3 regions of the Brevibacillus jepli genome follow, and region 2 is predicted to be linked to each of the others. Evidence: riboswitches for the same ligand, from Rfam matches in the RefSeq annotation. Region 2 holds a riboswitch; each other region holds the start of a gene.
The links. Region 2 has a riboswitch for cobalamin ahead of AB1L17_RS26140 (ABC transporter substrate-binding protein). Riboswitches for the same ligand answer to the same signal wherever they lie in the genome.

Region 1: linked by a shared signal. The riboswitch ahead of cobO (cob(I)yrinic acid a,c-diamide adenosyltransferase) and the one ahead of AB1L17_RS26140 (ABC transporter substrate-binding protein) in region 2 are both predicted to bind cobalamin.
Region 3: linked by a shared signal. The riboswitch ahead of AB1L17_RS12205 (energy-coupling factor ABC transporter permease) and the one ahead of AB1L17_RS26140 (ABC transporter substrate-binding protein) in region 2 are both predicted to bind cobalamin.

The regions. Positions count from the first base shown of each region.
Region 1 covers NZ_JBFEFW010000021.1:23,981-34,036, forward strand. Annotated here, with positions in the region: gene AB1L17_RS21200 (glutamate synthase-related protein) at 1-1,353, shown strand, start outside; gene AB1L17_RS21205 (peroxiredoxin) at 1,533-2,063, opposite strand; gene AB1L17_RS21210 (hypothetical protein) at 2,139-2,996, opposite strand; gene AB1L17_RS21215 (TerD family protein) at 3,277-5,364, shown strand; gene AB1L17_RS21220 (M15 family metallopeptidase) at 5,435-6,127, opposite strand; cobalamin riboswitch at 6,328-6,543, shown strand; gene cobO (cob(I)yrinic acid a,c-diamide adenosyltransferase) at 6,710-7,258, shown strand; gene cobD (threonine-phosphate decarboxylase CobD) at 7,255-8,370, shown strand; gene cobU (bifunctional adenosylcobinamide kinase/adenosylcobinamide-phosphate guanylyltransferase) at 8,367-8,906, shown strand; gene cobS (adenosylcobinamide-GDP ribazoletransferase) at 8,903-9,643, shown strand; gene AB1L17_RS21245 (histidine phosphatase family protein) at 9,640-10,056, shown strand, end outside.
Region 2 covers NZ_JBFEFW010000033.1:4,434-14,489, reverse strand. Annotated here, with positions in the region: gene AB1L17_RS26150 (pyridoxamine 5'-phosphate oxidase family protein) at 1-536, opposite strand, end outside; gene AB1L17_RS26145 (MBL fold metallo-hydrolase) at 700-1,650, shown strand; cobalamin riboswitch at 1,754-1,902, shown strand; gene AB1L17_RS26140 (ABC transporter substrate-binding protein) at 2,067-3,059, shown strand; gene AB1L17_RS26135 (FecCD family ABC transporter permease) at 3,061-4,098, shown strand; gene AB1L17_RS26130 (ABC transporter ATP-binding protein) at 4,107-4,883, shown strand; gene cobU (bifunctional adenosylcobinamide kinase/adenosylcobinamide-phosphate guanylyltransferase) at 4,907-5,473, shown strand; gene AB1L17_RS26120 (YitT family protein) at 5,751-6,407, shown strand; gene AB1L17_RS26115 (hypothetical protein) at 6,579-7,055, shown strand; gene AB1L17_RS26110 (N-acetylmuramoyl-L-alanine amidase family protein) at 7,040-8,146, opposite strand; gene AB1L17_RS26105 (WYL domain-containing protein) at 8,249-9,058, opposite strand; gene AB1L17_RS26100 (helix-turn-helix transcriptional regulator) at 9,045-10,056, opposite strand, start outside.
Region 3 covers NZ_JBFEFW010000009.1:159,741-169,796, reverse strand. Annotated here, with positions in the region: gene ald (alanine dehydrogenase) at 1-372, shown strand, start outside; gene AB1L17_RS12225 (Ger(x)C family spore germination protein) at 437-1,615, opposite strand; gene AB1L17_RS12220 (spore germination protein) at 1,612-2,994, opposite strand; gene AB1L17_RS12215 (GerAB/ArcD/ProY family transporter) at 2,984-4,084, opposite strand; gene AB1L17_RS12210 (quinone-dependent dihydroorotate dehydrogenase) at 4,238-5,329, shown strand; cobalamin riboswitch at 5,463-5,655, shown strand; gene AB1L17_RS12205 (energy-coupling factor ABC transporter permease) at 5,800-6,564, shown strand; gene AB1L17_RS12200 (cobalt ECF transporter S component CbiN) at 6,561-6,845, shown strand; gene cbiQ (cobalt ECF transporter T component CbiQ) at 6,842-7,639, shown strand; gene AB1L17_RS12190 (energy-coupling factor ABC transporter ATP-binding protein) at 7,636-8,484, shown strand; gene AB1L17_RS12185 (hypothetical protein) at 8,540-8,704, shown strand; gene AB1L17_RS12180 (DIP1984 family protein) at 8,991-9,452, opposite strand; gene AB1L17_RS12175 (hypothetical protein) at 9,651-10,056, shown strand, end outside.

The DNA of each region.
Region 1 (10,056 bases), on a different contig from region 2:
TTCGTCGGTCTCATGTATGCGGCGAAATACCGGACGGACCTGATCTCGTTCGGAGGCAAACGTGATTATGAGAAGCCCGGCTTCTATTTGTCCAATGCGATGTTCCCGAAGCTGACGAGTGAGCTGCGGATTGATAATGAAAACGTCGTCCCCGGCAGAAAATACGAGATTACCCATGAAGGATTGTTCACGAGAAGGGAAAAACTTATCGAGGAACAAGAGGTAAAGCCGTGGTTGTTGCATGACGAGGATGTCATTGTTGTGGGAGAAAACAGGAGGCAGCCTTGGCGGTTGAAAGGAATGTTTGGTGCTTCAGCGACGTCCTTCGGTGCAGTCGGAGAGAATTATATTTTGTCCACCGGGCATGGGGCGCATATGGCAGGCGGCTCTTGGATCAATACAGGAGAGGGTGGCGTCGCAGAAGTCCACCTCTCGACAGGCGTAGATATCATTTCGCAAATTGGGCCTGGAATGTTTGGCTTCCGTGATGACAAGGGTAAGTTTTCGATCGAAGAATACAAGAAAAAGGCAAGCATCTCGAACATCAAGGCGTTCGAGCTGAAATTTCATCAAGGGGCGAAAATTCGAGGAGGTCACCTCGAAGGCTCCAAGGTTACGGAAAGAGTAGCGGCGGCAAGGCTGGTACCGGTGGGACAAACCGTCAATTCACCGAACCGCTTCGAGTTTCTTACCAATCCCGAGGAAGCATTGCGATTCATCGCCAGCTTGCAAGAAGCGGGAGGCAAGCCAGTTGGTGTGAAAATCGTCGTTGGCGATCCGAAGCGGTTAGAGCCGTTTTTTGAGAGTATGCTGGAGCTGTCCATTTTCCCGGATTTCATTACGGTAGATGGCTCAGAGGGCGGTTCCGGTGCGATGTTCAAGGCGATGGCGGACGGTATGGGCTTGCCGCTCTTCGCCGCGCTCATCATTCTCGACGATACGATGAGGAAATACGGTGTACGGGACCGCATCAAAATTTTTGCTTCCGGTAAGCTCGTGACTCCTGACAAAGTAGCCATCGCGATGGCATTGGGAGCGGATTGCGTCAACTCTGCGCGCGGCTTCATGATTGCAACTGGCTGCATTATGGCGATGCAATGTCATACGGGTAAATGTCCGACAGGGGTCACTACGACGGATTCCAAGTACCAGGAGGCGTTGGTGCCGGCAGAAAAGCAGTGGCGTGTCATGAACTATATTTTACAGCTGAGAGAAGGCTTGTTCTCGCTGGCGGCCGCATGTGGTCTGGAAAGTCCGACTGAGCTTAGGCGAGAGCATGTCGTGTTTACGAACGAAAGCGGGGAGACCATGCGTGTGGTTGACTTGTTTCCTTACCCGGTCGTGTCCAGATAAGTATTTACAAAGAAGATAAATAATGGTATTATGAATGAATCAGGCTATAGTACACCTTCCTTCTAACCAACTCTGATTTTAGGGGTACTGCTTTCCTGATTTTTTTATGCCTATTCCACAATGAAAGAAGGCCGTATGATCCTGTGAAAGCGATCATGCGGCCTTTGTTTATCTATCGATTAGGATATCGTGGTTTGCCCAGGCTTCCAGTCCATGGGGCACAATCCGCCTGATTGCAGAGCTTCGATTACACGGAGTGTCTCATCAACGCTTCTGCCAACCTTGGCGTTGGAGATGACTGCGTATTGCAGGATGCCTTCTGGATCGATGATGAAGCTGCCGCGCAGTGGAGCTTTAGTTGCTTCGTCCAGTACGCCGTAGGCAATGGTCGCTTCTTTGCTGTAATCAGAAGCGAGCGGGAAGGAGAGTGGGCCGATGCCGTCGCTCGATCTCATCCAGGCTTTGTGTGTGTGGATGCTGTCGCCGCTAATGCCAAGCACTTCCACATTCAGATCCGCGAACTCCTTGATCCGGCGGTTGAGGCTGAGAATTTCGGTTGGGCATACTTTGGAAAAGTCAAATGGGTAAAAGAACAAAAGAAGCCATTTGCCGCGATAGTCTACCAAGCTCTTCGGTAGGGGAAATCCGTTGTCAAATGTAACGGTGTCCATCGTAAAATCGGGTGCAGGAAGTCCAATACGTGCTGTCATAGAGCGATCTCCTCGTTTCTGATACCGTATGTCAGGTTCTGGTATCAAAGTAACACGAATGATAGGGAGAATCAATCAGTTCTGAATATCGTAACTGTTTACATGATCCTTTTGCAGGAGTAAGAACACGACAGGAATGAAGGCGATGAGAAAGCAACAGGCGGCGAGAATCGGAAATACGGACAACTCCAAAACAGCACGACCGAGATAGGTTTGCCAGCCAATGACTGCTAATCCGAGCAAATAGGCGATGCCTGTTACATGGATGAAGCGGGCATGTTTTTTTCGTCGCGCTAACCAAGCGACAAAAGGTACAGCTTGCAGAGCGTGAAAACCAAGACCGTGAAGCCAGATAATATTTCCTTGCAGTCCGACTACACGACCATCGTTAAAAGAAATCCAAATACCTGCTACAAAGGAGAGCATAACTGCGATCATCGCATAACGAATGCTCACTACCAGCTCCGGGTTCAGGGAATAAGATTTCCTGCGAAAGTATTGGGCCGCTAAAAATACATAAAAAAGGACAAGAAGAAGTGCGACAAACGTAAAAATAAAACTTACGGCTTCGTCAAAGGGGGCGCCATTTTTGACGAACCTGGGGTCCACACCACGAAAATTTTGTACCGTTTCTGCTGCGTAAGAATAGAGAGCGAGCGCGATATACGACCAGCGAAAGAAGGCACGGCTTATCGTCCCCATACCTGAAAATGGAATGATTGCAGCTGTCGACAATAAAAATATGCCGAGCGCAGCATTGAAGGAAAACGCTTTCGAAACATCGCCATAAGGAGCTACGGGTCCTCCGTAGAGCATGACCCAGATCGCGCATATGACAGCAAGCAAAAATCCAAGCAGCCCGGTATACACTAACCATTTCTCGCCCTGAAATAAAGGTGGGCCTGTATGACTACCAGCAACAGATTGATTCATAAAGAAGTTACACCCTCCTGTAAAGTTTTGGTATGCTGGTTTTTACTTTACAGGGAGAAGAAATACGTTTTAACCGGCAGCAGATTGAAATCGAGATGGGTCTATAGACTGATTTGAGAGTAATACGTGCGGAGGAGCTTTACGGTATGGAAATCTTGAAGTAAAATGGATAAAAATTACAAAAAGGAATAAAAAATCAGGCTATCGTACTCCTTCCTTCTGAGCTAATGGTGTAGTTCCACATTAGGGGTACTCCTTTCCTGATTTTTTTACGATGCCGATGAAAAATCAAATCTACCTTCGCAGGAAAAATAAAATCGTCGTACAACAGGGGCAGCATGAACTGCCTGTCTCTTATTTAGCTGCCGGTTTGCGCAATATTGAGAGCTTGGGGTATACCTTTTCACTAGAATTGCTGGAAAAAATCCGGACGCTGTCGGAGGGAGAGTTTTTCGCGCTCTATTCGGACGTGGTAGCTGTGCTCAAAGTAAAGATCGGGGCATCCCGACAGTACAAGCCGATGTATCCGAATTTTCCTAAGCAAGTCATGGAGGCTAGCGATGGTGAGTTGTTTGTAAATGCGATCATTCATTATTTGACGCTGGACCTTCCTGTGCACGAAGTAAAAAAACGATTGCCTTTACTGAGAGAATCCCGCCTGAAGCTGATCCATCTAGGCACAGACGAAGAACTGCTTCAGCTAGGGATGAACCTGCTGCGTGCCAATAGCTCCCTATCTGCTACTGACAGAGAAGATTTGGAAGGTTTGATTCAGGGGTATGAACACATAGCCGAAGCTCTACCGAGAGAGATTCCCCAAAAGGAAAACGTCGCGATCGCCGCAAGTCTTTTGCTCAAGTATGACAAGCTTCCTTCTACTTTTTTTGACCAACACTGCAAGACTGCGACAGATGTATTGCGTCTGGCAGTGGCGCTGTCTGACGGGGATGTGAGCTTGGCCACGCCTGCGAAATTTCGCAAGTTCAAACGCTCGGAAAGAAGACTGCTCCTCCGCCTGCTGGAAGCCAACTCGAATATCGTAGAAGACATGAATCGTTACAAAAACAGATGGATTCGTCTCGGGGAAATCTTGCATCCGTTTGAATACAAGGATCGCTACCCGAAAACGGCAGAAGCATTTGATATTTTGCGCAACAATCATAAGTTCGAGACGTTCAATAGCCAAGTGGAGCAGGCATTGGCAGGAAGAGATGTGAAAGCGGCGATCAAGCTGCTCGAACAGCGTCCGGGGGAATTTGCCCGTCGCTTGGATCATTTGTTGCGGTTATCCGAGCAGGGAAGAACAGTGCTCGCAACCTTCGAAAGGGTAGCGTCGGGAGTATCGACCCCTGTCCTTTTGCAAGTGATGAATCACTTCGAGAAAAGGGATAGCTACGGGGCGTGGCGGACCTTTTTCCCTAAAGGGCAGGTGGCTAAAGTGCAGGCGATCGACAATCGATTGCCAAAACTGCAGGAGGAGATCAGATGGGAAGCGGCTGACATTTGCCGGACCTCCTTGTTGAATCGTTTTGCCCAATTGCCGTCGCTGGGTAACGTCTATATCGATCCGCGACTACAGGAGCATCTCGTTCCGTTTTCTATGCGATCCGCGAGCAAAGCATTGCGCACGATTGCTCGTGGCTCCAGGCTGTCGATTCCAGATGGAGGGACCATACGCTTTTTCCTGTGGTGGAGGGAAGGGGTAGTCAACGATGTCCCTACAGGCAGAGTCGATATTGATTTGTCTGCCGTGCTCTATAACGAGGATTGGAAATACATGGAGCATATTTCCTATACCAATCTGCGTTCGGACCAGTATCAAGCGTGTCATAGCGGGGACATTGTACAGGCCCCCAAGGGTGCGTGCGAATTTATCGACATCGACATTGATTCTGTCATCCGCTATGGCGGTCGATATGTCGTCATGAACCTGTACTCGTTTACGAGTCAGCCTTATTGCGACTTGCCGGAATGCTACGCGGGCTGGATGATTCGTTCGGCGCCACAGACAGGGGAAATTTTTGAGCCGCAGACCGTACAGGACAAGATTGACCTCGCCGCAAACACGCGGATATGTATCCCGGTCATTCTTGATCTTGTGGAGCGAAAAGTGATTTGGACCGATATCTCCCTGAATTCCGATCCGCGTTTTGCTAACAATGTGGAGTCCAATGCCGGTGGGGTGGAGCTGATGGGGAGGGCTCTCACCTCGTTGGTGAAGCCGACTCTACATGAGTTGTTCATGCTACATGCTCAGGCGAGAGGGACGCTGACTGAGGGAGCTGACGAGGCAGATACGGTATTTTCCTTGGAAGAGGGAATTACGCCGTTTGATACGGAGATGATCATGGCGGATTTTATGCAGTGATTGGATCGTAACAAATAAGTAAGACCGTCAGGCAGTAAATGCTGACGGTCTTTTTCATGGATGCTACTTCTTACATCGACATAACCCCGCCATAGATTGGTTCCTGCTGTGTGTTTTTTGCCCAGGTACGTGTGCCGTACTCGAAATGCCACCATTCTTTCGGATAGTTGACGAATCCAGCAGCAGTCATCAAATGATAGAGCAGTCGGCGATTGTCTCGTATCTCGATGTCTTTTGGCGCAGGCTGTGCGAGCTCTTCATAGTGGCGAGTGGAAGCCAATTCACTGAAATCATCGAAGTCTGTCCCCATCTCCAGCCAGCCATCAGGTCCTGCGATAGTCAGGTCGATTGCGCCACCAGATAGGTGAGGAGACGGTTTGGAGAGGTCTGTTGTCGGGAGAGCGACGAATTTGCTCAATTCTTCCGTGAGTGCGGGCCCTTCCTGCCAGCCTTGTAAAAACAAGGCTTCACGAAATCGTTCATACAACGATGCTTGTACCTCGAACGAGCGCCAACCGTCCAACACGACTAGCTTGTAGCCTTCAGGCAGTTGCGCGGCTGCCATGGCGAGCCTGTGTGCTGCGCCTTCTCGTAAAAAGGCTTCTGGCTGCGCCCCGGCATAGCCCTCATGGTAGTAGACGGGGTAAACGGAGATTTGGGCCGAAAGTGACGAGAGTGAAATCATCGGTTCACCGCATTCTTTGATCGGCAGTGGGCTTGGCAGGACCGTGTCTGGTATCTTTGGAATCGGAGGGAAGGACATAACTACTCACCGCCTTCGAACGTTTTGCAAATCATTTTGCACATCACATATGGTAACGAAAATCGAAAGGTAAGTAAACGCAAGGATACTTAATTTTCTGCAAATAGAGACCTGCGACGAATCGGCAGCTTTTGCTAGGAATACTGGGGAGCTTTTGCTATTATTAAAGCAAGTGCTTGTCAATGAAACGAATGACATTTACATATGAAAGAGAAACAGGTCCTTGTTTTTGCGAAGCCGATTCGCAGGAGCAAGGTTAAAAGGGAAGATTGGTGAAAAGCCAACGCGGTCCCGCCACTGTAAGAGAGTAGCTGTTCTTCAAGGCATCATGCCATCCACTGCCCATCCGGGAGCGGGAAGGAGAAGAAGAGTGATGATCCTCAAGCCAGGAGACCTGCCTGTTTTTATGTTTACACTGATTTCCTTCGGGTCAAAGGAAGAGGTGAGGATTGTTGCTTTTCAGCTATCCGCGCTTTGTTTTTCCTTATGTACTGGGGGAAACAGGGCGCTTTTTTTGTTGGCTTCGGAAAGTATTTGGAGGAAACATCGGAGTAAAATACGTCACTTTTTGAGGTGGTCAAGATGGATAAAAACGATAAAAAACGAGGCTTAACTCTCGTATACACGGGAGACGGCAAAGGGAAAACGACAGCTGCAGTCGGTTTGGCTGTACGGGCGACCGGCCGTGGGAAAAAGGTGCTGATGGTTCAGTTCATCAAGTCGCCAGATCGTACATACGGAGAAAAGATTGTTTTTGATAAATTGGGGATCGAAATTGTGCAAAAAGGCGTCGGCTTCACGTGGACGAAGACACCGGAGGAGCATCGTCAGGCACTGAAGGAAGCGTGGGCTTTTGCGAGCGAAAGGCTCTCTTCCGGCGAGTACGATGTCGTCATTCTCGATGAGCTGAATAACGCATTGGCCATTGACCGTTTTCCGATTGATGATGTGCTGCCATTGACCGATGTTTTGGAAGCGATTCAAAACAGGCCAAGCCATATCCATCTCGTGATTACGGGAAGGGCAGCGAAGCAGGAGATCTTGGATATAGCCGATCTGGTAACAGAAATGAAGCCGATCAAGCATTACTACGATGAAGGGATTCCGGCTGTGCTGGGGGTAGAGTTTTGAAAAGCACAGGGGTAATTGAAACGTATGGTCATGGTGGAGATGTGCTGACAGCAGCGCAGCGCTTTGGTGTAGATCCCGGTCAGTTTCTGGATTACAGTGCCAATATTAACCCGCTGGGGATGCCAGCAAGCGTCCGTGAGATGCTGCTGGCTTCGCTGGCTGCTGTAGCGCATTACCCAGACCCTGGACATCGTGTGTTTCGCCGTGCATTGGCGAATCGGCTGCAGATGTCGGAAGAATGGTTGTTGCCTGCCAATGGAGCAGCTGAGGCGATGGCATTAGCGATTCTCGGGCTTCAGCCACAAACAGTTGGCGTAGTCTATCCTTGCTTTTCGGAATACGCGCAACTTTCCGAGCAGTTTGGTGCCCGTGTCATTGGCTGCTTCGGGAAGGAAGAGCAAGGCTACAAGCCTGATCCTGTAGAGCTACATGCTCTTTTTGCACAGGCTGACCTCGTATTTGTCGGGTCACCGAACAATCCAACGGGAATCCTGTACCAGCCGGATGAGCTGCTCCAAATGGCGGAATGGACGAAAGAGACCAATACGTGGCTCATCGTGGATGAGGCTTTCCTCGATTTTGTGGAGGAAGAGCGGCAGTATACATTGGCGACGCAGCTTGCTCGCTTTCCCCGCGTGATTTTGATGCGTTCGATGACGAAAATGTACGCGATTCCGGGATTGCGTCTGGGCTATGCGATTGCGCACCCGCAAGTCATTGCGAAAATGCGCGAGAAGCAAGTGAGCTGGAGCGTGAATACATTGGCCCTGCTGGCTGGAGAGCTGTGCCTGCAAGAGCAAGCTTATGAGGAACAGACCCGCAGCCTCATAAAAGAAGAACGTACGTATCTAATCAATTTCATCCGCAGTGAACTGGGCTGGAGGGTATGGCCAGGAGAGGCAAACTTTTTGCTGCTTCGCTCGCCTGAATCATTGCCAGCGGAACAATTACAGGCACGGCTTGGAAAAAAAGGCGTTCTGATCCGCAACTGCGCTATGTATCCTGGTTTGACAGCTCATGATGTGAGAATCGCAGTACGTGGTCGGGCAGAAAATGAGCGACTGCTAGCAGCTCTTAGCGAGGTCCATGCGGAAGGAAGTGAACAGCGATGAGTTTGGTGCTGGTAACTGGCGGTGTCCGTTCAGGAAAGAGCCGATTCGCGGAAGAGCTTGCGAATTCGCTGAGCAATCGCGTTCTGTACGTGGCGACAGGTCAGGCATGGGATGATGAAATGAGGCATAGAATCGAGCAGCATCAGGTGCGTCGTCCACTGGAATGGGGCTGTGTAGAGGTCAAAGAGCGATTGACCGATTATCACGCATTCAGTGAACAGTATGATGTGGTATTGATCGATTGCCTTTCTACTTGGGTGAGTAATCGCTTGATGAGTGTGGAGGGGTCGGAATGGAGAAGTGATTCACACACGCAAGCATTGCTGCAGGAAGCAGAGGCATGGCTGTCCCTCGTGCATAATTCTCCACAAAAAGTAATTGCGGTTACAAGCGAAGTCGGATTGGGCGGTGTAGCCTTGAGTCGCTTGGGCAGATGGTTCGCGGATGTGCTGGGGGATGTCAATCAGAAGAGTGCGCGACAAGCGGACACCGTCTATACAGTTTTGTCGGGGATACCATGGAGGATCAAAGGATGAATGCATTTTTACACGCGATCTCGTTTTTCACCCGTATCCCGGTCCCGTGGCTTCGTCCTTCCGATGAGGCGTGGAGAAAAAGTGTCAACTGGTATCCCGCAGTCGGCTTAGTCATTGGTTTATTGCTATGGGGTGTGCATCAGGCAGGATTGTGGCTGTTTAGCCCTTGGCTCGCCGCTGTTTTGACGCTGGTCGCATGGGTCTACGTGACAGGTGGTCTTCATTTGGATGGGTGGATGGACCTGGCGGATGGTCTTGGCAGCGCCAGACCAAGAGAGCGGGTAATCGAGATCATGAAGGATAGCCGCGTAGGAGCGATGGGTGTTCTGGCCGCGATCATGCTTTTGTTGATCAAGGCAGGAGCAGTAGCAGAGCTGGCGCATCCGGGCTGGGGAAGCTTTTTGATTGTGGCACCTGTAGCAGCGCGGACACATGTGCTTTTGTCAATCAAGCTCTGGCCATATCTTTCGGAAGATAAAGGGATAGGAAAAGGCATCAGTGCAGGACTTTCTGTTTCCTCTATCATCGCAAGCTATACGGTCTTGTTTGGGGCAGGCTGGTTTCTCGGGGGCTTGCAGGTCATCACAGCCATCTTGCTGTCATTTTTGTTCGCCATGTTGTTTTCACGCTCGGTTGCAAAAAAACTGGGCGGATTAAATGGAGACTGCTACGGCGCTGTTATCGAAAGCAGTGAAGCCGTCTTCCTGCTTGTGCTAGTCGGGAGCTGGTGGCTATGAGGCTGGTATGGATACGCCACGGGGAGACGGACTGCAATCGTGAGCACCGATATTTGGGGCATAGCGACGTTCCTTTGAATGAACGTGGGCATCTGCAGGCGGGGGATTTGGCGACGGAATTATCGACGCTCATCGGGCGACCGGTTGCGATCTACGCCAGCGACCTGCTTAGATGCATCCAGACTGCCGAACCACTTGCTGCTGCATGGAAGCTGCCGATCATTCAGGTTCCTGCATTGCGAGAGCTGTCTTTTGGCGTGTGGGAGCTGATGACCTACGACGAGCTCATGCAGGCGGACCCGGTGCGAGCCACGAGATGGTATGACGATCCCTTCCAAAATCGACCTCCACAAGGAGAGAGTCTCGAAGAGCTGGGGAAGCGTGTGGATGGCTGGCTCCGTTCACATTTGGAA
Region 2 (10,056 bases):
GGTGTTGGCAATCCATCCATGCTTACGACGTTGTGTTCTTGTTGATAAGAAAGGATTCCCTCGTCGCCTTTAGCCAAGGTCCATTTTTGAAGGGTGTCGCGTTCTTTTGTATAGGAATAGAAGGGGATAGCCCAGCCGCAAGAAGTCTTTACTTCCTGTATGTTTACGGTAATGATTTGACGAGCACCGGGCAGAAGTGGAAAGTCGCTTGCGAGCTCATCCCACCGAGGCGTATCTGGGAGAATAACCGTTCCTTTGCCGAATAGGCGCATGATGAGAGGGGGGCCTTCAAATGCACAGAACATGATCGTAATCCTGCCATTTTCCTGCAGGTGTGCACTGGTTTCATTTCCACTTCCAGTCAGGTCCAAGTAAGCGACCTCCGTAGGCGATATGATGCGAAAAGAATCGTAACCTTTCGGTGAAAGATTCACGTGACCATCTGCGTTCATAGGAGCTGAGGCAACAAAGAACATCCGTTGCTTTTTGATAAACGCTTCATGCTCAGGTCGTAATTCAGAAAAAAGCTGACCCATTTTTGCACCCCTCCAGATAATGGAATTGTTTTTGCTGCCCTTATATTACGATAAAATTATGAAGAATTTGTGTTGTTTATCCCCAAGGCGTTCGAAATAGATGGTAAAGTGTAAATATTCGATCAACAAAACAGAATGGCTTTTGAAAAGGAGGAGCATTTACATGCAATCAACACAGCCAATCTACTTAGGGGAACGTATTCATTTAATAGACGGTTTCGATATGGGCTGGGCGGAACGGACGGGGACGTATGTCATCGCTGAAGAAGAACTGACTTTGGTAGAAACTGGGCCAAGCCCCTCTGTACCTTATATCAAGGCAGGTCTCGCCCAGCTGGGTTATACGACCGAACAAGTGAAATACATCATCGTCACACACATTCACTTGGATCATGCAGGAGGAGCCGGACTTTTTCTGAAGGATTGTCCGAATGCAAAGGTCGTCGTCCATCCAAAAGGTGCACGCCATCTCATAGACCCTAGCCGACTGATCGCAGGGGCGAGAGCTGTTTATCATGACGATTTTGACCGTTTGTTTGAGCCGATTGAGGCTGTTCCCGAGGAACGGATATTGATTCGAGGGGACGGGGATACGCTGAAAATTGGAGAGAACTGTGTGCTGGAGTTTTTGGATTCCCCTGGTCATGCCAATCATCATTTCAGTATTTACGACCCAGTAAGCCAAGGTATGTTCACGGGTGATACAGCAGGTGTACTCTATCCACAGCTTAAAAAGGAGGGTATCCACCTCGTACTGCCTTCTACCTCTCCGAATCAGTTTGATCCGGACGCGATGCAACAATCCATTTGTCGTTTTGAAGACCGGCATTTGCGCCGAATTTACTTTGGGCATTATGGTATGACGGAGCAGGTAGAGGATGCATACCGCCAAATAAGGGAGTGGCTCCCAGTGTTTGTGGCGGAAGGAGAGTCTGCTCTTGCTGCTGAACAAACATACGATGAATTGGCCAGCAATCTTTTCAGTCGCGTCACCGATCACTTGCAGTCACAGGGAATCGGCCGTGAGCATGAGGTTTATGAAGTGCTCAAGCTCGATTTACAAGTATGCGCCATGGGAATCCTTGATTATTTGCATAAACGCGGACAAAAATAGAAAGTTTTACAAACGCCTGATCGTTTTTGTTCAGGCGTTTTTCATTCTTTTTTCTCCCAAGGAATGCTATGATGTAGGATGAGTCATGGACTGCGACAATTTCAAAACGTATCAGCAAACAGGTGCCTCGTCTTATTATCAAAAGACCGGGTGAAAAGGGAAGTCGGTGCAAACCCGACGCGGTCCCGCCACTGTAAAACGGCATGATCAAAAGCCGTAAGCCAGGAGACCTGCCTGTTTGTTTTAGTGCCTGCGCCTTCGCGGAAAGGATCGGCCTATTTCAGGGAGCAATGCAAGAGGTTTGTTTTGTCCTGAAGTGCCGACCCTTTGATTTCCGAATTGGAAGCAAGGGTCGATTTTTTTGTTTTTTATTGGAAATGACAGTCAATCAGACATGCAGAAAGGAAGTTTACCATATGAAACGTTCATTGCGATTCATGATCCCCTTACTCGTTGCAGCGAGTCTCGTAGGTTGTGCCGGCAACGAAAACAGTCAACCGGCACCAGGTGGACAAACGAGCGCACCACAGCCAGCACCGCAAGAGAATACAGCGCAGCCAGCAAAACAAACAACGTATCCATTGACAGTCACGGATGCGACAGGAAAAGAAGTAACCTTCGCAAAAGCTCCTGAACGAATCGTCTCGACGTCACCTGCTGAGACGGAGATTTTGTTCGCATTAGGCTTGGAGGATCGGATCGTAGCTGTCTCAGACTATGATGATTATCCAGAAGCGGCGAAGGCAAAGCCAAAAATTGGCGGAGTCGTTAAACCGAATGAGGAAGCCATTCTCGCTCAGACACCGGATATGGTCATCGGTGGCATTTCGATGGAAAAGCCAGTGGCTGACAAGCTCAAATCACTCGGCATGCCGGTCTATATTACCCATCCGACCAAGATGGACGACATCCTGAACAACATTTTGGCGATGGGCGTTATCACGAATACGCAGGAACAAGCAGAAAAAGTCGTTGAGCAAATGAAGAAAGACATCGCGTACGTTCAAGCTGCTGTCAAAAATGTAAAACCGGAAGAGAAGAAAAAGGTGTACTTGGAATTCTCCCCAGGCTGGACAGTCGGAAAAGGTGAATTCATGGACGAGCTCATCACGCTGGCAGGAGCCACGAACATCGCTGCAGATACCGAGGGCTGGAATCCGATCAGTGAGGAAAAGATTTTGCAAAGTGATCCAGACGTCATTTTGTACGCGAATGGAATTACCGATGAAAAGACTGGCGTCAAGCTAGAGGATATGATCGCAAAACGCAGTGGCTGGGATAAAATGAAGGCCATCCGAGAGAAGCAAATCTTTGGCATGGACCAAAATATTCTTTCCCGTCCTGGTCCGCGTATTACGCAAGGCTTGATCGAAGTAGCCAAGGCGATTTACCCAGACTTGGTGAAATAAAATGAAGAAACGATTGATCGTATGGGGAGGAGTAAGCAGTCTCGTCCTGCTGGCATCTGTAGTCATTAGCATCTCAATGGGAGCGGCACACCTCCCCATTTCGCAAGTATGGCTCATCCTGCTTCATCAAATCCCGGGCCTGTCTGAGTGGGTAACAGTAACGTGGCCAGAGTCTTCTGAGCAGATCGTCATGAAGGTTCGTTTTCCGCGCGTCGTATTAGCTGTCTTGATCGGCGCCTGCTTGTCTCTTGCCGGAGCGGGCTTTCAGGGAGTATTGCGCAATCCCCTCGCTGATCCGTTTACGATGGGAGTGGCATCGGGTTCGGCAGTCGGAGCGGCCTTTCTGATCCTTTTCGGCTTGCAAATAACCTTTTTGGGAGCATGGAGCACGCCAGTCGTCGCGTTTCTTACAGGGCTGATCAGCTTGTGGATTGTTCTCGGGCTCGCGAGCACGCAAGGAAAGCTGCAAACGGAGACGCTCATTTTGTCTGGGGTAGTCGTGCAGGCTTTTCTCGGCTCGCTTGTATCCTTCATGGTGTCGTTATCCGATCAGACGGTGAATGAGATTGTGTTTTGGCTCATGGGCAGCCTGTCGTTTCGAGGCTGGGACTTCACGTACGTCTTGGTTCCGTACTTGGTTATAGGAGGAATGGTGCTCATCAGCTATTCGCGTTCCCTGAACTTGTTTGCGTTGGGAGAGCGGCAGGCCGCACACTTAGGCGTACATGTGGATCGGACAAAGCTGGTTGTTCTGATTGTCTCGACTCTCCTGACAGCAGCGGCGGTGTCTATCGCGGGAATTATCGGTTTCGTTGGCCTAGTCGTACCGCATCTCGTTCGTTTGCTAGTAGGCCCGGATTACCGCATCTTATTGCCATTGGCTGCGATCTGCGGTGGAATTTATGTGCTGTGGGCCGATACTCTTGCAAGAATGCTACTTAGCCCGACGGAAATCCCGCTCGGTGTCGTGACAGCATTTCTGGGAGCACCTTTTTTCGCCTATTTATTGAAGAAAAATAAACGGTTGGGAAAGAGGTGAGTGAGTCTATGATCAACGTGCGCAGCTTGCAAAAATCGTACCAGGATGAACCTGTCTTGCACGACATCGATTTTTGCGTGAGCAAGGGAGAATTTTTCGGCATAATCGGGCCCAACGGAAGCGGGAAATCAACCTTATTAAAAATCATTTCCGGTGTCATCAAGCCGGATGCAGGAGATCTCTCGCTTCAGGAAAAAAAGCTGCATTCGTATTCACGCAAGGAGCTCGCCAAAATTTTGGCTGTACTTGAGCAGGAAGGATTGCCGCCTGTCGGATTTTGCGTTCGAGAGGTATTGGAGATGGGGCGGTTTCCACACCAAAACTGGTTGGGGGAAGAGAAGCAGGATGTCACACCGCTCATCGACGAGATTGTTTCAATGCTCGGTCTCGAGCATTTGGAAGATCGTACACTGGATCAGCTGAGTGGTGGGGAAAAGCAGCGCGTCGCATTGGGAAAGGCATTGGTTCAAAGACCTCAGGTGCTGCTGCTCGATGAGCCCACGACTTACCTTGATATCGGTTACCAGATTCAACTCATGGACATCGTACGAAAATGGCAAAAGTCAACACAGGTAACGGTCGTTGCAGTGCTGCATGATCTGAACCTGGCCTCCATTTATTGCGATCGCATTTTGATGCTGCACAAAGGAAAGCAGATGAGTGTCGGCGCACCAAAAGACATTTTGCAAAGTGACAGGATCGAGGCTGTATACGGAACGAGACCAATCGTCATGGAGCATCCTGTTCATCATTTGCCGCAAATTATTTTGCAATCGCAGGTATAAGAGCACGATTAGGAGGGCGGAGCATGATCGTACTGATTACAGGAGGAGCCCGCAGTGGAAAAAGCACATTTGCGGAAAAATACGCGGCTCATTTGGGCTCCTCGGGTGTTTACATTGCGACTGCACAAATCACCGATGAAGAGATGGAAGAGCGGATTTTCCATCACAGAGATCGTCGCATGCAATCCAGCTTTTCTTGGCAGACGATTGAGGAGCCGTACGCATTGACAGAATTGCTCACTGAACTGGGAACCCAAGAGGAAATACAAGGAGAACAGACATTGATTTTGGTTGATTGCTTAATCCTGTGGCTGTCTAATTGGCTCTTGCATTATGGAGGGGACCAGCCGTTTGAGAAAGTGCTTCGGCAGGTTGATGAGCTGGTAAACAAGCTCGCATGTTACCCAGGGACGGTTTTGCTGGTGACGAACGAAGTAGGCTACGGACTCGTCCCGCAAAACCCGCTAGGCCGCATGTTCCGTGACTTGGCGGGCTTGATGAATCAGCGTGTAGCAGTTGTTGCTGATCAAGTTTTTCTCCTTACAGCAGGGATTCCGGTGGAGCAAAAAGGACAAGCCTTCCGATTTTAACTTGGTGAAGAGACGGTTTCGAGTCGTCTTTTCACCTTTTTTGTGATATAATACAAGAAAAGCCATGGAAGGGATCAGGATACCATGCGTCCCCATAGGACGATCTGGAAACGTTTTGACCTCTCCTACACTTAGCTTCGTAGTAGTCGATCGTCACTTGGACGACCTACCTACTACGAAAGCGAGGCAGTTTGTATGAGTAGCGACTTATACTTTCGATGTTCCTCGGTAGTCGGTTGGTCGTCTGTGCCTAAACCGACAAAGATGCGAGGAACCCATGATGAGGAGAGCGCTGCAGTTATCTAAGCGTTACAGTATGATTTTGTTTGGAGCTTGTTTACTTGCTTTTGCGTATTATCACATTAACTTTCAGAACCATTTGTCTGAAGGTGGCTTCGTTGGATTGGGGTTATTGGCGAAATACGCCTTTGACTTGTCACCAGCGATGGTGATGCTTTTGCTGGATATTCCACTGTTCTTGGTTGCCTGGTTAGTAAGAGGTCGCCAATTCATTTGGGACACCATCTTTGCATCACTTGCTTTTACCGGATTTTACGATTTGTTTGAACGTTTTTCACCAATTGTTATGGATATGAGCAGAATGATGCCGCTGGCGTCCGTCTTGTCCGGTGTTTTGACCGGGCTAGGCACAGGATTGGTTCTGCGCTATGGAGCTGCGACAGGTGGGGATGACATTTTCTCCCTGTTGATCAGTAAGTACACGGGATTATCCATTGGTACAGTTTTCCTTTTACTGGACGTCATTGTGCTTTGCATGTCGTTCTGGTTCGTACCAATGAAAGAGATGATTTACACGATTATGGCCGTTGTCATTTCCAGCCAAGTCATTACCTGGACCGTACATCGCGGTGAAGGAATGGTGGCAGTGGAAGAGGAGCACGGGCATGGAAACGTCTCGATGACCCACCGGTAATAAGTAGATATTCAGTTGAAAAACATGCCTATACAAAAGCAAGCAAAAGGCCAAGTCGGTTTTCATGTCGACTTGGCCTTTTGAACGTGGATGACCGTTTTCGTACATAATATACGGCTTTACTAGTGGATACTAACCAACACAGATACTTATTGAAGGAAAGGACCTGCCATGAGCGATCCGTTTTTTAGCAACTACAAAGCGTTCGTCGTCATACCGGCGGATGAGAAGGAAATGGGACCGGAGCCTTTTGAGCCGAAGGATTACGCCAGCCATTTCATTTTGACGTTTTCCTTGTACGATGCTGTTATTTCCTGCTGGAGGGAAGCGGGAAAGTATAAAGTACAGGCAAAAAAGAGCTTGGCAAATGTGATAGATGGTTTCAACGCCAAACGCCGTGGTACAGCCCGTCTGCATTTGCTGGAAATGGAAGAAGACCAGGCTTATTTCGTCCTGGCCTTGTCGTTGAAAACCTTAAAAGAAAATGAGAAAGCGGTCATGGAGACGATCACGAATCTGCTGGAGAAAGATTTCGCGACCGATTTGTTGATCGGCGAGACATGGTACCAGATCATTGGTGCCAAAGGAAAATTCGAGCGAAAGCTATTCTCCTATAGTATCCAGCCGTACGATTATCGTCCGAAGTAGTCCGCTAGCGCTTCCGTAATTGCCTGGGCAGCTTTGTCCTGATAAGACGTTGTTCGGACGATGCCTTCATCTTTTGGATTCGATAGGAAGCCCAGTTCAATTAATACGGAAGGATCGTCGTTTTCTCGCAGGACATGATAATTGCCGAATGAAATGCCGTTGCTTCCGAGTCCGATGCCACCTGCCAAGCGAGACTCAATCGCTCGAGCTAACGGCTCATCTTTGTCTTGCGAATAATAAAACGTCAGGGTACCGCTATTTGGCTTCGGAGAAGAATTGTAATGGATGCTGATGAAGGCATCTGCCGCCTTGGATTCGCTAAAAGCGACACGCTGCGATAGCGAGGGCTTTTGTGTGTCACTGGTCCTTGTCATGAAGACTTGGGCACCCCGTTGTCGCAGTTTGCTGGCGAGCAGCATGGACGTTTTGTAATTCAACGTTTTTTCCATACTATTCCACTTTGTCCCTTGTGTCCCGACATCTGACCCACCATGCCCCGGGTCGATGACGATGACTTTTCCTTTTAAGCCCGGCTTTTTGGAGCTTTTTGACACCGGAGTACTGATCTTGGCATCTCCGATATACGTGGCAGACACCCAGCCGGTTTTTCCGACGGAAGTCCTCACTTGAAGCCAGTCGCCTTGTCTTTTTAAAATGTCTACACGGGTTCCTCTGGGCAACGAAAGGACAATCTCATTGCTTGTGCTCGGGCCCTTGCGCATTCGAAGAGAATCGGCCGTAACCGTACCTTGTTTGCTTTTGATCGGGGCTGTCGTGGCAGGGGCAGGAGTCGAACCTGTTTTGGTTACCGCGCCCTTTTGCAAGTAATAGCCCGCGACCCAGCCTACCTTTTGATTGTATCTAATTTTTGCCCATCCGTATGCTTCATCGTTTATCGTCACCACGGCTCCATAAGGCACGGTAGCGACCACGGAAGCATTGGGGGCTGGTTCACTTCTGACGTTCAGAGAGGTTGCGACCACTTTTGCCTGGATGACACTTGCTGCTTGCGTCGGCTCTGCAAAGAACGGCCAGGACAGACTGAGCCATAGTCCACAAACGAGCGACGCCTTTTTACATGTTGTTTTCATCGATTCTACCTCTGACTTAGATTAGCAACTATCTTACCTGAACTATGATAAGGGAAATGCAGGAAATCGAATAGGGCATGATTTCCTGATTTTTTAGGACAATCAAAGTAGAGGTTCCGTGTACCTAGCCAAGGCTTTGGTTGCCGATTCTATCATTCGCTGTTTGAGTTGATCGTTTTCCACTACTTTAACCCGCAAGCCGAGAAAACGGAGGCGAGACAAAATAAACTCCTGCTCGTCAGATAGAAAATGAAGGGTGATCGTATACACCTGTGTTTCGGGATCAAAAGCGACCTCTTTGTCAAAGCAGGAGAACGCGTACAATATACGCTGCAGCTCTGCGTTGTATCGGCGGATGATCACAACTTTTGCCATCTGCTTGCGAGCCTGGATTTGTTCCACAATGGTCGGTAAAAAACTGTCGTACCAGACATCTTCTATGTACAGCTCATCGATAGATCGAATGAGATGCAGGGGAGTCGTGATCACCCGGTTTGTATACATACTCAGCCAAATAAGGTACCAAGCCTGCTTGGCGAGCGAGTACTCCAGCTTGTAAGGAACCCCTCGCTCATTGCGAAAGACTCGTCCTTTATTCGTGGCTGCTGTGATCTTGATTTGATTTTTGGCGAGAATGATGCGGCGCAACGTACGCACGAGTGGGTTCCAGAGCTGTTTGGGATGTGTCGACGCTTTTTCCACGAATCGTTCTTGCTCGGTTGCTTCATTTTCAGGTGGATGTGTGAAACGGCGCAGCTTCTCAAGAGTAGCTGGCTCGAAAATGTCTGCCGCTGACGGATTCGCCAGCATTAAGGCGAGCCATGCTTTTTCACTCGACGTCACTGGATATACACCCGCTTCATCCAGTCGCGTCACTAGCTGGTAATTATGTATCTTATCAAACAGATTCATAGTAAGCGAGCAGCTCCTCCCATTCTTTTTGGAATTGCTTGCGAAGAGACAGCGGTTCGAGTACCTCGACACTGGAGCCGAAGCTGCGAATCCACGGCGTAATTTCCATTGTACTGTTCACCTTAATCTCATACAGAAAGCTCTCCCGTGATTCCTCTGTTATAATTCCCCATTGCCCCTGTGCTTCCACACGTTCCTGGATAAAGGAATGTGACGTGTCTTGCGGCTGGAAAAAGCGAAGACGTACAGTCACGAGTTCCCCTGTATCAATGAGCCAGCTGTGTGCAATTCGATCATCTGCACTTGCTTGCATGGAAGAGAAGATTTCCGGCGTAACGGATATTCCTGTTATAAGCTGGGTCATTCCTTCCACACGGTATTTGCGTAATGGACCGTTGCCGCACCCTTGCGCCAGCAAGTACCATCTGCCGTATTGATGATCATAAATAACTCGTAAAGGAATCACTTTCTGGTGTCTTCCGGAAGTATCCCGTTGGAAGGTCGGATTCGTATTTTGGGAATCGTAAAACTTTCGACGTTTGGGCGTGTAGTAGTGAAATTCGACGATTTTGCGCTGACGAATGGCATCCGTGAGCATTAAGGCCTGATACTCATCGAGAATACGCGAGACGAAATGGTACTTGTATAAAAACGCTGATGCATCGCTTCGCTTCAAGCGGCATTTGATATAACGCTTCACTTTTTCCAGCAGGAGGTAGCCGGGGACAGCCGGAAGTTGTGTATTGGCCATAAAGTCGATGAAATCATATAGATCCAGCAGCTCGTCGTCAGTCAGAGCATCCAACAGCTCACCATCGAATTGATATAGATATGGTCTAACCTCGCTTACATTTTTAATGACGCCAATTTCTTCGAGGTATTTCACGTCCTGGCGAATCGTTTTTTCATCGGGAGAATCCAGACGCTCCGTATCCACAAAAGTTTCAAGCAAGTCTTTTATGGAGAGGGGCTTTTGTCTGAGCTTTGCCAAGATGTGC
Region 3 (10,056 bases), on a different contig from region 2:
GATATGGTAAAAGACATGACACCTGGCTCTGTGATCGTAGACGTAGCGATTGACCAAGGTGGATCGATTGAAACGGTTGATCGCATCACGACCCACGACAAGCCAACCTATGAGAAGCACGGTGTGATTCACTACGCAGTAGCGAATATGCCTGGTGCAGTCGCTCGCACATCTACATTGGCACTGACCAACGTAACGGTTCCTTACGCTGTACAATTGGCGAACAAAGGCTACGCACAAGCGATTCGTGACAACAAGGCTTTGGCAAAAGGGGTAAACGTTATCGACGGTAAAGTGGCTTACAAGGCAGTGGCAGATGCACACAACCTGCCATATGCTTCTATTGAAGAAGTTTTGCTGGTGAAAAACTAGCTTCAACGGTAAATAGAAAAGAAGAAACTGCTTGTCCGAGCTTACGGCAAGCAGTTTTTTTTATTCATTCATTCGGCCCAAGGGGGTCAGGGTATTTCACCGGATCCATCTTCATTTTTCCGGAATCACTTAAGTACATATTCACCTGAATTTCGGTCAGGGAATCAGGTGTGAGCTTATTGCGCTTGCGTATTTCGTACTTTCTCCAAGCCTGGTAGTCTTTTTTAAACAAACCTTCCTCCAAGCTATACAGATCAACCCCTGCTTTGACTCCTTTTAGAAACGTCCCGCGAATTTGCTCGGCTACCTGTTCTTCGGAGTTTTTTCGCACGAAAGCAGGCGTAACGGTACTCATCAGTTCACGAATGAATCCCTTTAGTCGGACATTGACCTGATAACGAGGATACTCCCCGGTGGTAATCGGAATAACCTCCAATTCAACGTGCTCAATGCGCATTGTTGCTTTGGGAGTGTTGTTTTGTCTCACAATGAGTCCTGCAAATTGCGTGTCATTATTCATCCACCGAAGCCCCATTAGATCACGACTGGGGAAGTAACCCTTCCAATGTCCACGATAAATGGCGTGGATGCCATCGATGGAGAGGCGAGAGATGAAAGTGTTATTTTCTTTCCAGGAACGCTTGTAAAGCGTGATGTTTGGCAATAATACGGTGTTCGATGGCTCCCAAAAGCTCGAGATAAACCGATAAAATTGGAGCGGCTCGATAAAGGAACGCTGCTGGTAAACATCCTTTGGTTGATGCAAGAGAGAGTCCAATGGAGAAAATCCGACCAAAGAATGAGAGCTTAATACTTTGTCAATCGGCTCCCGCGTTCCGAATACCCATTTGGTGTAACGAATCAGACCGTATCTGTTCATAATATCGTGGGAGGTGAGAACGCCCTTTTGCAAGAGGCGCTCATGAAATACGAGGGAGGATACAAAGCCTAGAAACACGGGTACCTGTGCGTTTTTTTGCAGATTATCAAAGGCAGACTGAAGTGTTTTCCCTTTTCCGATCGAAATGGTGGCAGGTGGCGATTGCAGGGTGGTTGATGACTCCTGCTTGGCGACGGTAGACAGATCGGTGGATTGGGCGTATAAAACATACTCGTTGTTGACGTAATCAATGCCCATTGCAGATAAATAGCGAAGGTCCTGAATCGATTTCTGGTCCCAGCAGCCGCTAAGAAGAGTCATTGCCAACAGCAGCATTGCCGAAGCAATCCGCATGCACTTCATTTGTTATCGCCACCCTTGGCATGCCTCGTCCGAAAAAAACCGGTCATGGACTTGAACAAGACATTGAGCAGTGTGGACAAGGAGTTGGATGAGCCCATCAAAATATACGATCTACCAAAGGAGGTCAAGGTGGACAAGTAGTACACGATGGCAATCATTCCAAGGACAAAGCCGTACATGCCGATGGTTGCAGAAAGGAAGAAAACAGCGAAACGAGCTACGGTAACTGCTCCGCTTAATGCCTGATTGACCAGTGTGAAGGACGCAACGACTGTAAGGGAGCCGATAAACAGCATCGAGGGAGATGTCAGTCCTGCACGAATGGAAGCATCCCCAATAATCAGTGCGCCGACCAGTGCTAGAGTTTGCCCGACGTTTTTGGGTAAACGGGCCCCTGCCTCGCGCAGAAATTCAAAGATAAACAAGATGATAAATAGCTCCATCGGCGCGGAAAAGGGCAGCCCTTTTCGGCCTTGTGTAACGGTAGCGAGTAATTGAAAAGGATATTGCTCGATATTATAGGCGGACAGTGCGATCCAGAAGCCTGGCAGAAAGATTGCGATCCAAAATCCACCCAGGCGCAGCATGCGTTCCAGCCATACATAAGTTACAGGATACTGATCATCCTCGGGAGATTTGATCAGTTCGAGCAAGGTAACAGGTGCCACGATGCCTAAGGGCGAACCGTCTACCAACACGATAACCTTACCTTGCAGCAGCATGTAAATCGCAAAATCAGGACGTCCCGTATAATCAACCAATGGAAACACGGAACGAGTGTTGTCGCTCAGCAGTTTTTCCAAAATGGCGCTGTTCACAATTTTTTTTGAGGTACATTTGCGTAGTCTCTCACGCATCATCTCTACCAGACCTTCAGATACACCGTCTGTGATATACATCATTCCGACTCTTGTACGCGAGCGCGTCCCGAGAACAAAAGGCTCATAGGCCAGGGTAATGGTTCGCATGCGCTTGCGAATGAGAGCCACGTTCGTGGAAAGATCCTCGACGAAGCCGTCACGGGGACCTTTGATCGAAATCTCCGTATTAGCTTCCTCAGTGCCGCGCTCTGGCCGCTTGGAGATATCCCAGGCAAATGGCGGGGAGTCTCCAATGAAAATCAGCAAATCTCCTGCAAACAGTCGCTCAACCCACAGCTCTGGATCGGTGAAGAGTGGGAAAAGAGGCAGAGAACGCAAATCACCAATAGCCAGGAATCGCTCCAGCTGTGGCAAGGCCGTATCTTGTAATTGACGTACGTCTGCAAGTCCTTCGCAATAAAGCATCAACACAGGCTGGTCTTCGGTAGTGACTGTGCGCATAAAAACGACATCCGCACAGTGTGCGAATTTTTCCCGCAATTCCTCTTCAAGGGTCATGGCCTATTCCCTCCTGTCTGGGTGGCTTGCGCAGAGTAACCAGAATGAGTGCGAGAGTAATCACTAAGATAATGACTAAGTAAAGCGGATAGTATACGTGCGTCAGGAACGATACGAACTGCATGTCACTGAAGGGGAGGCTGGTAAAGGCGATCATGCTTCCAGCTAGAAACATCATCATGAATTTGCGCTGTTTTCGGGTACGGATTGCGAGTAAATCTCCCAAGAGCAGCAAGCAAATAGTGATACGTATAAAAGCGCCAGCAAGCCATTGAAAAATCGAGAAAAACTCCATATTCTCGATGTCTTTTCCAATCGTGAGTAGCCGCCATTGCTCAAAGGCTGGAAAGCGTTGACGCGCAGACTCCACGGGTCCAAATTCAGCAATAGCCCCTGTCAACGGACTGAGTGTTAGCAGAAGCGTGATACCGAGCATGACCAAAAAGTGCACAAGGCGAAATGGCTGACGGACATGATGCTGGAGCAATAGCAGCAGAAACAGCTCCGTAAAACCGCCACCTACGTAGAGCATCCCGTGAAGCAGAGGACGATACCCTTGCTGGAAAAGTGGCAACAAAAGACTATAATCCTTTTTAGGAATATTGCCAAAAGCAACGAAAAATCCGAGCAACACGACTATGGGCAGCAAGATTCCTGCTGTGATTCCAACGGAGGTCATTCCTCCAATAGATGCGAGTACACATAGCCCCATCAAGGCAAAAGCAGTCACCCACTCGGGCGTTCGCGGCAAATAGTTAACGGTTGTCCATGTCTGCGTATCGATCAGATTCGTTAGCGCCATCATGTACAAACAGATCATGATCGGGACGAGCAAGAGATGGCTGACGAGTTTTCCTGATCGTTGCGAAAGCCATTCATACAAGGACTGTTGGTTCAAACTTCGATTTACGACAAACAAGAGATACACCCACAAGGAAAAGGGAATACCAGCAAGCAACACGCTAAACCAAGCATCTCTTCCAGCCTTACTGAGTAAGAGGGGGATGACGGTTACGTGGTTCGTAATGCCGATCGTCAGCATCATCACCATGATGGCTTGGCCAATCCCGATTTTTCCATCCACTTTCATAAAAGACTTGTCCCCCTGTGCGTGGTGGTGCTGTTAGGATTTGCCTGCTCACTTGGAAATATGTATCATGCATAAAGGTTACCTCCTCCCGAAAAAGTGTGGTATTCTACTATGAGGTGTAGAGGTAGAAACGGAGTAAGGAGTGCAGCCGTGATGTATCAACTCATACGAAACTATCTGTTTAAGCAGGATACGGAAGAGATTCATGAAAAGACAATTGGTGCCTTAAGGCTGGTAGAGGATTCTGCCCCAGGCAAAAGTATATTGAAGATGATGTACCAAGTGAAAGACGAGCGTCTGGAGAACAAGCTGTGGGGGCTGACTTTTCCCAATCCAGTTGGACTTGCAGCTGGTTTTGATAAAAATGCTGAGGTTTATCATGCGTTAGGTGCGTTAGGTTTCGGGTTTGTGGAAATCGGGACGTTGACGCCGCAGGGGCAGCCTGGCAATCCGAAGCCGCGTTTATTCCGCTTGCCGGAATATCAGGCAATCATTAACCGGATGGGCTTCAACAATCACGGTGCGTATCTGGCTTCCCAGCACCTGGTCGATTACGCCTATTCAGACGTTCCGATCGGGATTAATATCGGGAAAAACAAAGTAACTCCGAATGAGGAGGCGGCCAGCGACTATAGCAAATGTATGGACATGCTCTATGCATACGGACATTACTTTGTGATTAACATCAGTTCTCCCAATACCCCGAATCTGCGTGACTTGCAGGAAACGGAGAGCTTGCGTCATTTGGTTCGTGCGGTAAGGGAAAAAGCTTCTGAAATGGAATCACGCAGCATCAAGAAGAAGCCGATTTTGTTGAAAGTAGCACCAGACATGTCGGATGAGCACATGCGTGATGTCGTCCACGCCGCGGTAGAAGAAGGCATCTCGGGAATTATTGCCACCAATACGACGCTGTCACGCGAGGCGGTTGAAAGGCATCGTTATGCCGAGGAAGCGGGCGGCTTGAGCGGAAGACCGCTTACGGAGCGTTCTACTGCTTGGGTGAAGGAAATTTATCAAGAAGTAGGGGATAAGGTACCAATCGTCGGCGTCGGGGGCATATTTACCGGTGAAGACGCCTACGCGAAAATACGCGCAGGGGCCAGCCTCGTTCAGGTTTATACGGGGATGATTTATCAGGGACCAGGTATCGCCAAGCAAATCAACAAAAAACTGCTCAAGCTCATGAAGCGTGATGGTTTTAATCATATTAGTGAAGTGATTGGCGTAGACGCAAAAGAATAGATAGAACAAGTACGCATAAGCCGATGGCTCCGTTCGTAGCGGATCATCGGCTTATGCGTTTTTGCTTATATTCTTCCGCTTTATGTAGTGATCCGGTATAATGATGTGGGGCAAACATGAATTGTCTGCCAATTTCATATTGTCGGCGTTAGGTGCCTTTATGTGACGCATAAAGGGTAACAGGGAATCGGGTGAAAGTCCCGAGCGGTCCCGCCACTGTAACCAGGGAGCTCTCTTTGAAAGAAAACCACTCATTTTCGTATGGGGAAGGACAAAGAGCGCATGGATCTGGAAGCCAGGAGACCTACCTAGTAGCCACACCCACAAAAACCTTCGCGGAAAGGAGCGGTGAATACGAGGCAATGAGGCTGTGCAATCAGTCTATTGTTTTGTGCGCGTATCTCGTCCATTGATGGATGGGATTTTTTTGTTTGTACGAAAGAATGAGAAGCAGTGAAGGAGGAATGAACATGAATCGATCACGTATCGTATCTACTTGTCTGTTGATCACGGGCTTTGTCCTTTATTTTCTTTTGAATGAACCAGAGACAGGACATGCGATGCACATCATGGAAGGGTATTTGCCATTATCCTGGGCATTATTTTGGTGGGCTGTCTTCTTGCCGTTTTTTATTCTCGGGCTTCGCTCGATTAACAAAATCGTCAAAGAGCATCCAGAGATGAAGCTCCTGATAGGAGTGGCAGGAGCTTTTGCGTTTGTTTTATCTGCACTAAAAATTCCATCCGTTACAGGCAGCAGCTCTCACCCGACTGGAACGGGTCTTGGCGCCATTATGTTTGGGCCTTTCGCGATGTCTGTGCTAGGGAGCATGGTGCTCTTGTTTCAAGCCTTGCTTTTAGCGCATGGAGGTTTGACTACGCTAGGAGCAAATGCTGTATCCATGGCAGTAGTAGGACCACTGGTGGCATACGGAATCTACCGGATGATCATGAAAGCCAAGGGAAGCCAACGTCTGGCTGTTTTTGCGGCGGCGGCCTTGGCTGACCTTGCTACTTATGTAGTGACATCGATTCAACTGGCACTGGCATTCCCGGCTGAATCTGGCGGAGTGCTGGCCTCGTTTGCCAAATTCGCAGGAATCTTTGCATTCACACAAGTACCGCTTGCAATCAGTGAGGGTCTATTGACCGTCCTCGTCTGGAACTGGTTGTTATCCTATAACGCAAAAGAGCTGACACAGCTCCGTTTGCTCAAACGGGAGGAATCGCTGTGAAAAAAGGATGGAACTGGCTATTGCTCTTGGGGGTAGTCGTACTGGCTATTGTCCCGCTTTTATTGGTACAGGATTCGGAATTTGGCGGCGCAGATGGCGTGGCAGAAGAAGCGATCAAGGAAATCGCTCCGAACTACGAACCGTGGTTTCAACCGCTGATAGAACCACCAGGTGGAGAAACGGAGAGCTTGTTGTTTGCTGTACAGGCGGCATTGGGAGCCGGAGTAATCGGCTATGCTGTGGGTTTGTACAAAGGTCGGTTGGATAAGCGGAAAAAATGAACTGGCAGCAGCTTGATTCTCTTTCCTATCAAAATCGGCTGAAGCTTTTGCCGCCAGTCCACAAGCTATTGCTGGCGAGTGCATTGTTACTGCTCGTCTTGGTAGGGCATGTATGGATGCAGATGGCCGTCGTTGTCTGGATGACGGTATGGGTAGTGGTGTACGCTCGTATTCCTGTCCGTATCTATTGTTTATTTATGATGTTGTCCCTCTCGTTTTTTGTTGTGGGACTCCCTGCGTTATTGGTGGAAGGGGCGAGAGCAGGAGAAGTGCAGGTCCAGTACGTCGCATCGTGGGAGCTGGGTTCGTATGTGCTCTATGTGCCACTCTCATCGTTTGGTAAGGTATGGATACTACTTTGGCGTACCATGGCGAGCTTGACTTGTTTTGCTTTCATTTTGTTTACCGTGCCGTTTGCGGAGATCCTGCAGGTGCTTCGCCGACTGCGTATCCCTGTCATTGTGACCGATCTTTTGATGATCATGTATCGATTTATCTTTGTATTGTTGACGATTTCACACCAGCTCTGGATTGCGCAGCGTTCTCGTGGAGGCCATCGTGGTTTTTTGGCGACACTTCGAGATGCAGGGGTTCTTGTTGCTCAATTGTTCATCAGAGCGATGCGCAAATACGAAGCCTTGTACAAAGGAATGGCGGCTAGAGGATTCGGAGAAAGCATGCAGGTGCTCTCTTTTCATACGCATACGCGTTCGCGTCGCTATGAATGGGAGTCGATAGCAGGCTGCATCGTACTGATCCTGCTAGAGTGGTGGACAGGAGGCTGGCGGTTATGACAGCGCGGTTGTTGGAGTTCATCGATTTGCATTACACGTATCCGGGAGGGCGGAGGCCCGTCCTGTGTGGGCTGTCCTTATGGATTCCAGAGGGGAAAAAATGCGTCCTTCTGGGTCGAAACGGCTGTGGGAAATCCACCTTGTTCTTGCATGGCAACGGGATTATCCAGCCACAGCAGGGACAGGTGCTGTGGAAGGGGAAACCGCTTGTCTACAAACGAGCCGCACTGCAAGAGATGACGCAAAAGGTAGGCTTGGTCTTTCAAGATCCCGAGCATCAGCTGATCGCAAGCACGGTCGCGGAGGATATATCCTACGGATTATGCAATCAGAAGCTGCCTGCGGACGTAATCCGGGCAAAAGTAGAAAAGGTGCTGGATGCATTCGGGTTGAGAGAGCTGGCAGATGCTCCGATTCATCACTTGAGCCTTGGACAAAAGCGGCGTTTGGCACTGGCGGGGGTCATGGTTATGGAGCCTGAGCTTTTGCTCTTGGACGAGCCTACGGCATATCTGGACCGTTATCAGACGAAAAATTTGCTGAGAGAGCTCGATACCATTCATCGGCAAGGAACGACTGTTTTGATGGCGACACACGATATGGACATTGCGTTTGAATGGGCAGAGTGGATTTGTGTGATGGACGAAGGTAAGCTTGTTTTCGCGGGAGATCCTCAAGAGGCATTGGAGAACAGAAGAATGCTGGAGAGCCTTCATCTGGGTATGCCGTTGCTCGTTGATGTGTGGGAGGCATTGCCTGGGCAGTGGAAGCGGGAACTGGGCGGAAATACGCCGCGTTCGGTCGACGAGCTGCGCAAAATGCTCAGTGTTCAGCGGGTGTGGTGAATGGGGTGGCCGCTTTCGGGCAAGCTAAGCCAAAAAACCATGGAGGTACGCTGGTATGGAACAAGACTCTGTCATGAGTACATCGGTCCCGAATCACCAGGAAAAAGAAATTTCACGCAAGGTGAAGGATGAACTGATGTATCAAGTATTGGAAAAAGATATGACAACGGTCGAACAGGAAAAGAAAGTAAAAGACGATTATTTAAAAGGAAAGGCGTAAAATTGCGCCAAAAAGCCCTTCTCGCCACATAAAGGCGTGAAGGGCTTTTTTACATGGAATGATCCCCGTACCCACCCTCGTCTGTCCGTCAAAATCAACACATGGTAGTAACAATACAATGTGCTCATTACTCATGTCACATTACTGGGCGTCTTATGTAAGAGAGGGATTTGAACCCTCGGGTGGCCCCTCGACCCTACCGATAAGTTTTCAACATATAACCCTGTTGAACGGGGGACGTGTTCGCCTTTTGCAGACAGACTACCGACTTTCCATGAACGTGGGCTTACGCTTCCTGCAATTCCGTTAACCAGTTGAATTGTTGAATACCTGCATCCAATTCCCGGTACTGCTTGGACAGCTCATCGACTTGCTTTTGCAGCTGGGCAATATTTACGGTCGAACAAATCTTGACCTCGGAACGGCTGTAGCGATCATGCTTGACTGTAGCCGCTCTGATCAGGTCGGCCAGCTCATTTCGCTTTGAACCGAGAACATCACGTTTGGTTAACGCATCAGAGAGCGTCATGGATTCAATAAAACGGCAAGCTGCATTGGTGCGATTTATTTGCTGCACAATACGTTCGAGCTGGTCAAACAGCTGATTCAGCTCAGATAAGAGATCGTTAGGATTTTCAGGAGGAAGCTCGCCTTCCTGAACCTTTGCGCTGTTATGCAAACGGTGACCCATCTGTTCGATTCTTTTTTGATAATCGGCACGAATGATTAACGCTTCCGCGAGTTTCACAACCGTTACCCCCTATACCAATCTGATTGTTTATACGCTTGATTTTTCTGTTAGTTGTGGTGATATCTATATTTTTTGGTAAAAGTTACTTTTCGCTGAAAAGTTAAGAAGATTTGTGCGGATTTTGTAGGGATATGTCCGTTCATCACGAATAACGTTAAGGAGGCACTTACTTACAATGGGAGAAGTGATGAGGTTGTGATTTCAACTTTGAATAAGACGCTATGCGTTCAGCAACTCGTAGAAAAATTAAGAGACAAGCAGCTTCTTCATGTACCGATATTTGATCTAAGAGAATCGAACAGAGCGTTGTATGAGTACGTCAATCAGCTCAATGATTCGATTGCGATCATTCCGACCACGATTAATTCAGTCATTACAGGTGTGATTCGCTTTCAGGAAGGGTACTTTATTACCTTGGGCATGCTGATCTGGAAGGACGCCAACAAAAAAGGGGCCTTCAAAGAAGGGACGTTTCTTTTTTACAAGCATGACTCTCATGATTCCATTGAGGAATGCGTCCATATTACGAACTCGATCGAGAACCACAATCTGATGGAGAGCTTGTTCTTTGCATGCTGCGAAAGCAAGGATGGTGATTCAG